DNA from 3 places in the Lysinibacillus sp. UGB7 genome. Region 1 is predicted to be linked to each of the others. Evidence: predicted binding sites of a transcription regulator. Region 1 holds the regulator's gene; each other region holds the start of a gene.
What was found. Region 1 encodes LexA, which represses DNA repair genes until DNA is damaged. Its sites were predicted from a motif close to CGAACATATGTTCG; they were not measured.

Region 2: uvrB (excinuclease ABC subunit UvrB) is a predicted target of LexA. The motif match lies at 1,912-1,925, and genes of this name have one in related genera.
Region 3: ACOMCU_RS26440 (YolD-like family protein) is a predicted target of LexA. The motif match lies at 1,977-1,990, and genes of this name have one in related genera.

Annotation. Positions count from the first base shown of each region.
Region 1 covers NZ_JBMGUV010000002.1:19,840-24,036, forward strand. The annotation lists gene ACOMCU_RS02390 (hypothetical protein) at 1-319, shown strand, start outside; gene ACOMCU_RS02395 (prepilin peptidase) at 378-1,130, shown strand; gene ACOMCU_RS02400 (gamma-glutamyl-gamma-aminobutyrate hydrolase family protein) at 1,163-1,885, shown strand; gene lexA (transcriptional repressor LexA) at 1,928-2,545, opposite strand; gene yneA (cell division suppressor protein YneA) at 2,709-3,023, shown strand; gene ACOMCU_RS02415 (YneB family resolvase-like protein) at 3,020-3,685, shown strand; gene ACOMCU_RS02420 (GNAT family N-acetyltransferase) at 3,714-4,197, opposite strand, start outside.
Region 2 covers NZ_JBMGUV010000027.1:8,371-12,567, reverse strand. The annotation lists one part of gene prfB (peptide chain release factor 2) at 1-466, shown strand, start outside; gene ACOMCU_RS20340 (competence protein ComK) at 571-1,080, opposite strand; gene ACOMCU_RS20335 (IDEAL domain-containing protein) at 1,308-1,550, shown strand; gene uvrB (excinuclease ABC subunit UvrB) at 1,999-3,978, shown strand; gene uvrA (excinuclease ABC subunit UvrA) at 3,987-4,197, shown strand, end outside.
Region 3 covers NZ_JBMGUV010000051.1:16,959-21,155, forward strand. The annotation lists gene ACOMCU_RS26425 (N-acetylmuramoyl-L-alanine amidase family protein) at 1-462, shown strand, start outside; gene ACOMCU_RS26430 (hypothetical protein) at 581-1,183, shown strand; gene ACOMCU_RS26435 (hypothetical protein) at 1,204-1,677, shown strand; gene ACOMCU_RS26440 (YolD-like family protein) at 2,255-2,593, shown strand; gene ACOMCU_RS26445 (hypothetical protein) at 3,441-3,704, shown strand.

The DNA of each region.
Region 1 (4,197 bases):
CAATATGCTTGAAAAAGCGGAAGCAGAGGTAGACGGAGAGCAGACTGAAACGAATGAAAATTTACCAGTGTCATCCATAGTAAAGGAAACCTTGCCTAATGAGCTAAAGCTAGTTACATTTAGTTTAGAGGTTACTGCTTTGGATTTTCATGCACTTGAAAGCTTTTTAAAGGAAATTGAAAAGCTGGAACGTGTTATGAAAATAGATACAATGAGCTTTACCTTACCAGGGGAACAGGATCAGCTAGAGAAGGATGCAGATTTAACCCTCCAGGCAACCGTACAAGTGACGACGTTCTATTATGATGGACAACAATAAAACATAGGCGCACATACTTCAAATGTATGAGCGCCTATTGGTTTAGGAGGCAATAAAAATGGAAATGGCTTATACAGTGACAGTTTTTATCTTTGGGCTCGTTCTTGGTTCGTTTTTTAATGTTGTGGGTCTACGTGTTCCTGTGAAAGAGTCGATTGTAAGTCCACCCTCGCACTGTACGAACTGCAAGAGACAACTAAAAGCACTGGATTTAGTGCCGGTGCTGTCATATGTATGTCTAGGTGGCAAATGTCGGAGTTGCGGGCAAAAAATCTCGTGGATGTATCCGTTAATGGAGCTTATAACGGGACTTTTATTTGCCTTTGCGTATTGGCGACTAGGTTTTAGCGTAGAATTTGTTGTAGCCATTTTATTTATGGCATTATTAGTGATACTGGTAGTTTCTGATATTACGTATATGCTTATACCTAACAAAGTGCTGGTATTCTTTCTGCCGTTGCTGATTATTGGGCGTGTAGTGTCACCATTGACACCGTGGTGGGATAGTATTGTAGGTGCGGTAGTTGGTTTTGGCATACTATATCTGATTGCGGTGCTATCACGTGGTGGCATGGGTGGAGGCGATATTAAATTATTTTTTTTAATTGGTCTTGTACTTGGTACGTTGGAGACACTGCTGACATTATTTTTAGCTGCGACTATTGGAATGATAGTTGGCATCGTGGTGCTCCGACTGCGTCAACAGGGCAGAAAAACACCTATACCGTTTGGCCCGTCGATAGCACTTGCAGCGGTACTTGTATATTTCTTTGGAGACGTCATGATCGATTGGTATGTCGGATTATGGTAGACGATAAACCTTTTAGATAGGGAGGCGATTGTGTGAAACCTATTATTGGTATAACGGCATTTGCGGAGAATGATTTATCGTCAAGGTTAAATGTAGCGTATGGTAAAAGTATTATCGAAGCGGGTGGCATTCCACTTATTATCCCACTTGGGGTGGAGGCGGATGTGGCGCAGGTTTTATCGTTGACAGATGGATTATTATTATCGGGTGGATATGACGTGCATCCATTTCACTTTGGCCAAGAGCCGTCACTAGGGCTAGGACAAATTCAACCAGAAAGAGATTCGCTAGAACTCGCTTTGATTCATGCAGCTTTAATTAGACAAATGCCGATATTTGGGATTTGTCGTGGTATTCAAATGCTCAATATTGCTCTTGGTGGCACGCTTTATCAGGATATTGATAGTGAATATCACAGTAGTAAGCTGTTAAAGCATTCGCAGCAAGCAGCTCGAGGTGTTGCCACACACTATGTCAATGTCGTTCCAGAGAGTTTATTAAAAACCATTGTTGAAGAAGACAGGATTGCAGTGAATTCAATGCATCACCAGGCGATTAATGTGTTAGCGGAAAAATTAACTGTAGTAGCAAAATCAAGTGACGGTATCGTCGAAGCCGTTGTACATGAAGCATCACCATTTTGTCTCGCGGTGCAATGGCATCCGGAAGAACAGGCAGTCGTAGGAGATGAAACGGCGAAGAAGCTGTTTACAGCTTTCACCAAAGCGAGTTTGAAATACAAAAGAGAAGCATAGTAGCATGCTTCTCTTTTTTGCTGGAGCAATATTGTGAGCGCATTAATGTACTCGGCGGTATAAGCCAACAACTTGTCCTAAAATCGTCACTTGGTCAACAATAATTGGCTCCATTGTTGCATTTTCTGGTTGTAGTCGGAAATGTGTTTTTTCCTTGAAGAAACGTTTAACAGTAGCTTCGTCCTCTTCGGTCATGGCCACAACAATGTCACCATTATCGGCTGTAGCCTTTTGTTTGACGATCACTAAATCTCCGTCAAAAATACCTGCTTCTATCATCGATTCACCCATGATTTCTAACATGAATAGCTGATCTTCGCTTGTGCCATAAGTATCTGGTAACGGGAAATATTCATCGATATTTTCGATTGCTGTAATGGGTGATCCAGCTGTTACTTTCCCTACAAGTGGAACATGAATAACGCTTTGCTTTTGAATGGAATCCTCGGGCTCTAAAATTTCAATAGCACGTGGTTTTGTTGGATCTCGACGGATGAAGCCTTTTTGCTCTAAACGAGCTAAATGTCCATGAACTGTTGAGCTAGAAGCAAGTCCAACTGCTTCACCAATTTCTCGTACAGATGGTGGATAACCTTTTGCGCGCACTTCTTCTTTGATAAATGCTAATATGTCTTCTTGTCTTTTAGAAACTTTTTTCATGATTGCTCACCTCTTTTTATCTTTTGTTCTTCTTACTAGACAGTATAGCAGAATGCGAACACTTATGCAAACATAGGTTCGAAAAGTGTTTGACAAAAACGTTTGTTCGTTTTAAAATCAGAACATACATTCCGAACAAACATTCTAAAAAGGGGTTATGATGATGAATTGGATGAAGAAAAATACACATATTTCAATACTAATCGGCGCTTGTTTACTATTTGCAGGATACCTTTTTATAACCGATCCTGGGGATATTACATACACAGAAATTCATATAGAGCATGGCGATAGCTTATGGTCGTTAGCAGAACAATACCGTGGTAAAATGGGAACAGATGACTGGATAAAGATTGTGAAAGTAGAAAATGAATTAAAAAACGTCAATATCGTAGCAGGAAAATCATTAGTCATACCGGTAACAGGGGAGAACACCAGGCACACAAATTCAATTGAAATTGCGAGAAATGAAAAATGATGAATAAAAACCAATCGGCTGTCGTCTATTGCCGAGTGAGTACAGAAAAAGAGACGCAAAGCTCCTCTCTTGAGCGACAAGCGGAAGAATTAGTACACTATGCTCATCAACAAGGCTATGAAGTAAAAGATGTTTTTATAGATAAACATAGCGGTTACGATGTCGAGCGAGAGGGACTGCTTGAAATGCTAGATTTCATAAAAGAACAAGAGATACAAGCATTATTTGTACAAGACGAAACACGCTTAGGACGTGGCAATGCTCGAATGGCGGTGCTGCATTTATTGCAAAAAACAGAAACAGACGTTTATTCCATGCGTGATGCGGGGCCCGTTCAGCTGAATGAAATGGACACAATGCTCCTCGAAATTTTAGCGATTGTAGAGGAGTACCAGCGTAAAGTTCATAATGCGAAGATTCGCCGAGGCATGCGTCGTGCAGTAGAAAATGGCTATCGTCCAGAAAAAAATCTATCCTCTCGCGGCAATCCAAATGGTCAGGAACGCAAAGAATTGCCTGTAGAAGAAATTGTGCTTCTTCGTAATCGAGGCTTCACCTTTGAGGAGATTGCCACATCACTGAGAGGGCTCGGTTTCGATGTTAGCAAAGCAACTGTGCATCGACGATATCAAGAACATCAAGAAAGATTAGCGGGCAAATAATTTGCACCACTAATCTTTTTTTTCGGTTTCATTTCCACTCTTCCGCTAAAACTGCATAATAATATTCATCCCACCAGTCATCTCCGTGTGGTATGCACTGTTTGAAATAACCTTCCTTGCGCATACCGATTTTCTCCATCACTTTGTATGATGGAATATTCTGAGGCTGGCAGGTAGCTATAATTCTATGTAGTTGCATGTCCTTAAACCCATAGTTCAATAGCGCATGTGCTGCTTCAGAGGCATAGCCTTTATTGTAATATTTGGGGTTAAACACCCAACCAATTTCATAAGTATGTTTACCGAAATATGGATGAAAAACCATATGACCTATCAGGATGTTTTCATCTATCAAAACTACTGGAAAATTTTTCGCATCATCCATGTTCTTACTGACAAAGTTTTTTGCATCTTCCTCACTGAAAACACCTTCGGGAATATATTTCATAACATTCATATCTGAAGTGTACGCATAGACAGCTTGCCAATCATGAGGTTCAAATTCCCGTATT
Region 2 (4,197 bases), on a different contig from region 1:
TCATACATCATTCGTATCATGTGATGTAATGCCAGAATTTGATGATAATATTGAAGTTGATATTCGTACAGAGGATTTAAAAATTGATACGTACCGTGCAACAGGTGCTGGTGGTCAGCATATTAATACGACGGATTCAGCCGTTCGTATTACGCATATTCCTACTGGTACAGTCGTGCAATGTCAGGCAGAGCGTTCACAGATTAAAAACCGTGAAAAGGCAATGACGATGTTAAAAGGAAAGCTATATCAATTAGAAATTGATAAGCAGCAAGCACAACTGGATGAAATTCGTGGTGAGCAAAAGGAAATTGGCTGGGGCTCGCAAATTCGTTCATATGTATTCCATCCCTATTCTATGGTGAAGGATCATCGTACAAGTGAAGAAACAGGTAATGTAGGCGCGGTGATGGATGGTGATTTAGATCCATTCATTAATGCATACTTACGTTCAAGAATTGGATAATGAAAATACCTCAGAAGCACTGTGCTCCTGAGGTATTTTTTATGGATTGGTTATGGATGACATTAACGTCTGTTACACTTCAAGTGGCTGACGCCCTATCATTGTTAAAATGGTGGATGGTACGGGGCATCATGGCTAAGCTGCTTACGTTCATCCATATAATGTTTATAGAGCATAGAGGCATTGACAAATTGTTTGCTAATGGAAGCATATTTAATGGGAAATTCAATGCTTATGTCATTTTTCAGTATGACGATACAACCGATTTTACTAGGTATAATATTTGAAATAGCATGGAGTCCTATCCATGTATTGTGTATAGAATTTGGCGAATAGGTTGGTAGAAAAATACAAGGAAAGCCATAATCATAGGCGACGACAATCGGTAGTTTATGTTGATTGCCAAAAAAACGTTTGGCAGAATACTTTGCTGCCTCATAGGTTGTACCTAGTGATAGGCAAGATTTTCGCAATACATGCATCGGCTTGCGTGTGACAATAAGTTCGTTATGCTTATCAATCACTCTTGTGAAAATTTTGGACTCATGTTGAATCGGCTGTAACAAATACGTATTGAATGACATTAAATAACCATTAACATAGTTTCTTGACATATATGTAGTGCCCCCTTTTCCTATTTATTAGCTGTAGTTTATAACACAAAATAACATTCAGGAAATATAGATAACGAGCAAAAATCATAGATAAAACAGGCAATTTCTTAGAAGAAATACGTTAATAATCACTAGGGATTTACCAAATTAAACTGATTTTCATTTCTTAAGTATTGCATTTTAGTTTCAATTTTCTTATAATTTAGAAAAGGATCGAGGTGAGATCGTTGGATAAATATTATTCGTATACAGATTTTCTAAAAGCCGTTGGTCACTCAAAAAAAGTTGATGAGGCAGAGAAATTATTGAACGAGATTTATTTAGATTTATTTTTAAATCGTATCCAGCGTATGCATCGTGAGGAGAAGCTCATGGTTCTGATAGATAGAGCACTCGACGAAAAAGATGAAGTAGCATTTCATCTATACGCAACTGAACTAGAAGCACTGCACCAAGTAGTAAGTGAATAATATGATACGAACCCGCTCTCCAATAATTGGAGGGCGGATTTTTTATTATTAACTTGAAGTCATTTTGCTATCGGGAGCTAATTTGCTTAAATTACGGGTAATAAAATAATGTTCGCGGTTTTTGCAGTGCTTATTGCGAGTATGCTAATTGGATATGAAATCAAACCGCGGGTATTTGAGAATCCGGGTATATTCCCTCCATTACGCGGGTAAACAAGCAGCATTCGCGGGTATTCCATCAATCACCGCGGGTATTCCAACCCACACCACGGCTACCATGATGAATTCAGGGAGTAATTTCCATCGAAAACGTCAATGATAGAAAGATAATACGAAAGAGAAGAATTCTAAAATAAAAAAACAAACATTCGTTCGTTAAATGTTCGATATTTTCATACTGCTATGCTAAAATAAATGTACAAATTGGAAGGAAAGGACGGGGACATGTGTGCAAGAATTTGATTTACAAGCGCCATATCAGCCTAGTGGGGATCAGCCACAGGCAATCGTAGAATTAGTGGAGGGCGTACACGCAGGTAAACGTCATCAAACATTGCTTGGTGCAACAGGGACAGGTAAAACGTTTACGATTTCTAATGTGATTCAGCAGGTGAAGAAACCGACGCTTATTATGGCCCATAATAAAACGCTTGCTGGTCAATTATATAGTGAATTTAAAGAGTTTTTCCCAAATAATGCAGTTGAATATTTTGTCAGTTATTATGATTACTTTCAGCCAGAGGCCTATGTACCGCAAACAGATACGTACATCGAGAAAGATTCCAGCATAAATGATGAAATCGATAAATTACGTCACTCTGCGACATCTGCACTTTTTGAGCGTGATGATGTCATTATTATTGCATCCGTGTCCTGTATTTACGGATTAGGTTCTCCTCAAGAATATCGAGAAATGGTCGTGTCAATTCGTACCGGCATGGAAATTGAGCGCAATCAGTTGCTACGAAAACTTGTCGATGTGCAGTATGAGCGTAATGATGTGAGCTTTACACGTGGGACTTTCCGTGTCCGTGGTGATGTTGTAGAAATTTTCCCAGCATCGCGCGATGAACATTGTATACGAGTTGAATTTTTCGGTGATGAGATTGACCGTATTCGTGAGGTCAATGCGTTGACTGGTGAAATTTTAGCGGACCGTGATCATGTAGCTATTTTCCCTGCGTCCCACTTCGTTACACGTGAAGAGAAAATGATTAAAGCCATTGAAAATATTGAAAAAGAACTAGAAGAACGACTTACTCTATTACGAGCAGAGGATAAGCTACTAGAGGCACAACGCTTAGAGCAGCGAACACGCTATGATTTAGAAATGATGAAGGAAATGGGCTTTTGCTCAGGTATCGAGAACTATTCCCGTCATTTAACATTACGTGAAGCTGGGGCAACACCTTACACTTTAATGGACTACTTTCCAGAGGATTTTTTACTTGTAGTAGATGAAAGCCATGTAACACTACCACAAGTACGAGGTATGTATAATGGCGACCAAGCGCGCAAGGGTGTACTTGTAGAGCATGGCTTCCGTTTGCCGTCTGCACTGGATAACAGACCACTTCGTTTTGAAGAATTTGATGCAAAAGTAAAGCAAGCGATTTTTGTTTCAGCAACGCCTGGTCCATATGAAATTGAACATACACCAGTGATGGCTGAGCAAATTATTCGTCCGACGGGTCTGTTAGATCCATTGATTGAGGTACGTCCGATAGAAGGACAAATTGATAATTTAATCGATGAAATTCAAGAGCGCATTACCCGTAATGAGCGTGTACTTGTGACAACATTAACGAAAAAAATGTCGGAAGATTTATCAGCTTATCTGAAGGAAATGGGCTTAAAAGTGGAATACTTACATTCAGAGATTAAGACGCTTGAACGTATAGAAATTATCCGTGAGCTACGGAAGGGCACATATGATGTACTTATCGGCATTAATCTGTTACGTGAAGGTCTGGATATTCCTGAAGTATCACTTGTGGCAATTTTAGATGCAGATAAGGAAGGATTTTTACGTTCAGAACGCTCATTGATTCAAACAATTGGGCGTGCGGCTCGTAATGCCAATGGACATGTTATTATGTACGCCGATAACATGACAGATTCTATGAAAAAGGCCATTGGTGAAACGAAGCGTCGTCGAACACTACAAATGGCGTACAACGAGGAACATGGTATTACACCGAAGACGATTGTCAAGAAAATTCCTGACATAATCCGTGCGACACAGGTAGCAGAAGAAGAAGTATCATATGTGACAAAGGCAACAAAAGGTAAGAAGTTGACGAAGGTAGAGAAAGAGAAATTACTTGCTACACTTGAAATAGAAATGAAGGAAGCAGCCAAAGCACTTGATTTCGAACGTGCAGCTGAACTGCGAGATACTATTTTTGAATTGAAGACAGAAGGGTGATCGGACTTGTGAAAAATACAGAAATCGTCGTGCAGGGCGCACGTGCACATAATTTGAAAAATATTAACGTCACGATTCCACGTGATCAATTAGTTGTGTTAACGGGTTTATCGGGCTCAGGAAAATCTTCGTTAGCCTTTGACACGATTTATGCAGAGGGACAGCGTCGTTATGTCGAATCATTGTCTGCTTATGCTCGCCAGTTCCTTGGGCAGATGG
Region 3 (4,197 bases), on a different contig from region 1:
TGGCATTGTGGAGACGGTAGAGGGTCGGGAAATATGAAGTCAATCGGTGTTGAAATTTGCTACAGCAAAAGTGGCGGAGCTCGATATGAAATAGCTGAAGAAAATGCAGTACAGTATATCGCAAAATTACTCAAGGAGTATGGCTGGGGAATTGATCGAGTAAAACAACACTACGATTGGTCTAAAAAGAATTGCCCGCATCGCATTAGAGCAGAGGGACGTTGGAATAGCTTCTTGAAACGAATTGAACAGACTATGAAGCCAACGACACCAATTACACAACCAAAGGAGGAACCAAAAGTGAATACACTTACATCAACAGCTAAAGATGATTTAAAATCATTACTTAAAGATGCTCATAAACAAGGTATCTTAAAGGTAGACCATAGCGAAAAGGTAGGCTCAATGACAGACGGTGAAGCATTAGGTTTGCTGATTTCGGTGGTTAAACGAACTATATAACAAAACAGACCACGAAGAAAATATGATGTTTTTCGTGGTTTGTTTACATTTATTAAAAAAAAAGCATTATTTCTGATATATTAGTAGAATAGATAATTTTACATATGGAGGAAATTTAATGGATGTTTTTAGTAGTAGTATTTTAGAAATACCTAATAAAACAGGTTATTGGTTAGTTCGTGCTGACGGTGGGAAATATTATGAAGATTTTTTCCTTAATAACTTCATTGCCGTTTCAGATAATGAAATTACTTTTGATTTAATTAAGGAATATAATAATGGAAGTCTTGTTGGTATTGCTATAGATCATTATAAAGATCTTTACAGCAGAATGTATACACCAAAATGGTCATCTCAACAAATTGCCCATGCTGCCAGTAGAACACAGAAATTTATTTCAGAGATGAAAATCAATGATTTAATACTAGTTCCCTCAAAAAATTCAAAAGATTTTTTAATAGGTATTATCACAAGTGATGTTTTTGAGATAACTGAAGAAGAGATAACTTCTAAAGTTGAAGTTAACTATGCAATTAATCCATTTCTCAAAAGAAGAAAAGTACACTGGTTAAAAGAGGTATCTCGCCGTGAAATTTCGGAAAAACTTTACTGGATATTATCAGCACATCAGACTATTTTTAATTTAGAGGAAAATAAAGAAAATATCAATCAGTTATTAGCACCAGTATATATTCAAGATGGAGTAGTCATGGAACAATAAAGATTTCAAAAAAAGAAGGATTGAATGCAAATGAATGGTATGATTTGTATTCAATAATTAAAAAACATTCAGATAATACTGAAGATGAGATGATTATTAAATCAAATGTACAAAGTCCAGGATTAATAGAGTTTGTGACGGAGAATCCCGTGACAGTAGTAGCTATCGTCACTGTCTTGAGTGGTTTTATAATGGGTGAGGTTAATATGATTGGGATTAAAATAAAAGGATTTCTTCCTTATTTCCAATCACACAAAAAAGGTAACTTAGAGATTGAAGTGATGGCTGAAGAAAAAAAGGCAAAACAGCTAGAAAACGAACGTACTCAATTTGAATTAGAAAAAGATAAAGAAATTTGGGAAACAAAAAAATTAGAGAATCAAGCTGAGCGGTTGAGGCTCCAACTTCAAATCTCTAATTTCGATGCAGGTAGGGTATTCGAAGATCAAACGCAAACGGATAATCAGGACGATCAGGATGCGGATGAATCCTGAAAATAATACCAGTTATTGTGATTAATAAAATGAAAATTAAAGTCATATTTGGAATGAACAATGAAATCAGCTTTGTAACAAGGTAAACAGAAGACAAGAGCAACGCATAACCATATATTACTTGGATGAATTTCATAATATTTTTCCATTCCTTTCGATTGATTAACTTTATAATCTCATTAAATGCATTTTTTTTCAAGAAATAAAAATAATATTATACGTTAAACCAGTTGCATTTTCAATGAAATTGTAGTATAAGTTGCATAAAATAATTATAATAAAGTTTACCATAAAAATCAAGAACATTTGTTCGTTATCGACTGACATAAGAACTTACCATATACTATCTTATTCACATTTATAAAAAAAGATGTAGACGTCGACTAGGCCTATACATCAGTTTGTTAAGAGCAATGTGATAAACCGTTGATGTCATGGTTAACAAATGAACACACATAAACAATGACGTCCAGGTATTCAATAATTTGAACCTGGACTTTTTTTATTGCCAAAATAAGAACGTTAGTTCTATAATATAAATAAAAAAAGAACTGACGTTCTTATTGGGAGTGGTTTTATGTTTCATGATCGAGGTACGATGAAATGGACTGCTATGATGCTACCAGAGCATTTAGTTGAAATTAGAAAGTGGAAACAGGAGCAATTTCATGAAAAGAAACGTGATTTAGTCGAATGGGAACTAGAGGAATTACAACGAAAAATCCAACATGTTACTGCAATGAAAAAGCTTGTAACACTTACTTTGTGGGATAATAACCAGCTACATGATGAGACAGGTTTAATCACTGCAACAGATACAAACAAAAAAGAATTGCTGTTAGAAACCGAAACGGCTATTAAAAGAATAACATTTGATAAAATCCAAAATGCGGAATTAGTTGACGCAGATGATTAAAGGTAATTAACAGTTATATATAGAAGAAAGCCACTCATTTTAATAATAGTGAGTGGCTTTCTTCTATATAAAAGATTTTATAAGACAATATTATTTAAAATCGCTATGCGTACCATAATTAGTCGCTACATCTTTTAAATCCGAGGCTTTAAAGTTAGCTTGCCAGTTGATATTGATGCCATGTGAATTGCCTCTAAATATCATTTTCCTCTAGGTATGAGTTCAAAAGAATCTTCAAATAATAACGTATGGAAAATAATCTAAAACTTATAAAATTAAAAAATACAGCTAAGTATCATTTCAGACGTCTGAAATCAAATTGTACTTATTTAAAAATGCATGCCTACGAAATAGACGAGGAGGGTAACTATATATTTTATGCACTATTTAGATGTAAACGTAGCATAAGTCTGAAAAAAGTAATTTTGACAGCAGAAGGAAAGATTGTAGACATTATCCTTTAATACTATTGTAGTTTGTCTAATATTGTAATGATATATGTATTATTCTGTCGGATAATGCAATGTTGCGTGTCGTATTTTGTTGAATTATACAATAACCTCGACATTATTTTCAATTTGGGCTTGAAACCCATTTAAAAATAATGCTTCCAATGCTACCATTAAAGTAATAAATATAAAGAACTCTTGTTCTTAATTAATATGCGAATGGGGTGCTAAAGAATTATTAATATTTTCAAGAAAAAATAAAAAAACCACATCTCAAGTTGGCGCTTGAAATGCGGTACTAAATTCGAGTGACATCCACTCCATGAAACTAATATGTATTGTACCATTTAATCGGTCCAATTAGAAGTGGATGTTACTCCTAAATTAGGAGTGAAATAATGGAAATGATGAATGATATGTGTTTAGAAGCAGTATTGAACTTTTCTGAGTCGTATAATGTTACACCACCTTTAAAAGGAAACTTAGAGAATTGGTGGAGGGATGCTACTGATCAATTAAAAGATTGGGAGGTACAGTTATATTACATAGCTTTTGAAAGAGGAATAAAGAATGGTGTACTTAATGGTGAAATATCATCAATGATGTTTAAGGAACTACAAAGACATGTATTGAATATAGAAAATAAATACCAACCATATTAACTAACACAAAAGGGTGCCCACGAGGTGCCTGAAATAATATAAAACTAGATAAATAGATAAAAACAATCTACTAAGTTATTAATTAATAATAGTTTAAAAACTTTATATCTAGAATTTATAGAAGTGCATAAAAGCGCAGAAACCTATAACCACAGCCTTCTAAGCCGTCGGTCGGGGGTTCGAATCCCTCCTGGGACGTATCAAGGTTCAGAAAGAATAAGATTGAACCAACTGAAAAGCGCTTTAAATCCTTTAACATCAAGGGTTTGAGGCGCTTTTCCTTTTTTTGAGAATACGTTAGAAAAGGATAGAAAATGAAAAGTTTCTACACATTTTCTACACAAAAAAGGTATTACTAAATCGTTTCGTGACTGTTATTGAACTAAGCCGCAAAAAGGTTAAGTGTAACTATTTGCATACGATTAGCCGAGCAGACTTCAAGGCAACCCATATTTCATTAATTTTTATTAATCAATCAATTCTTTTTTAATCA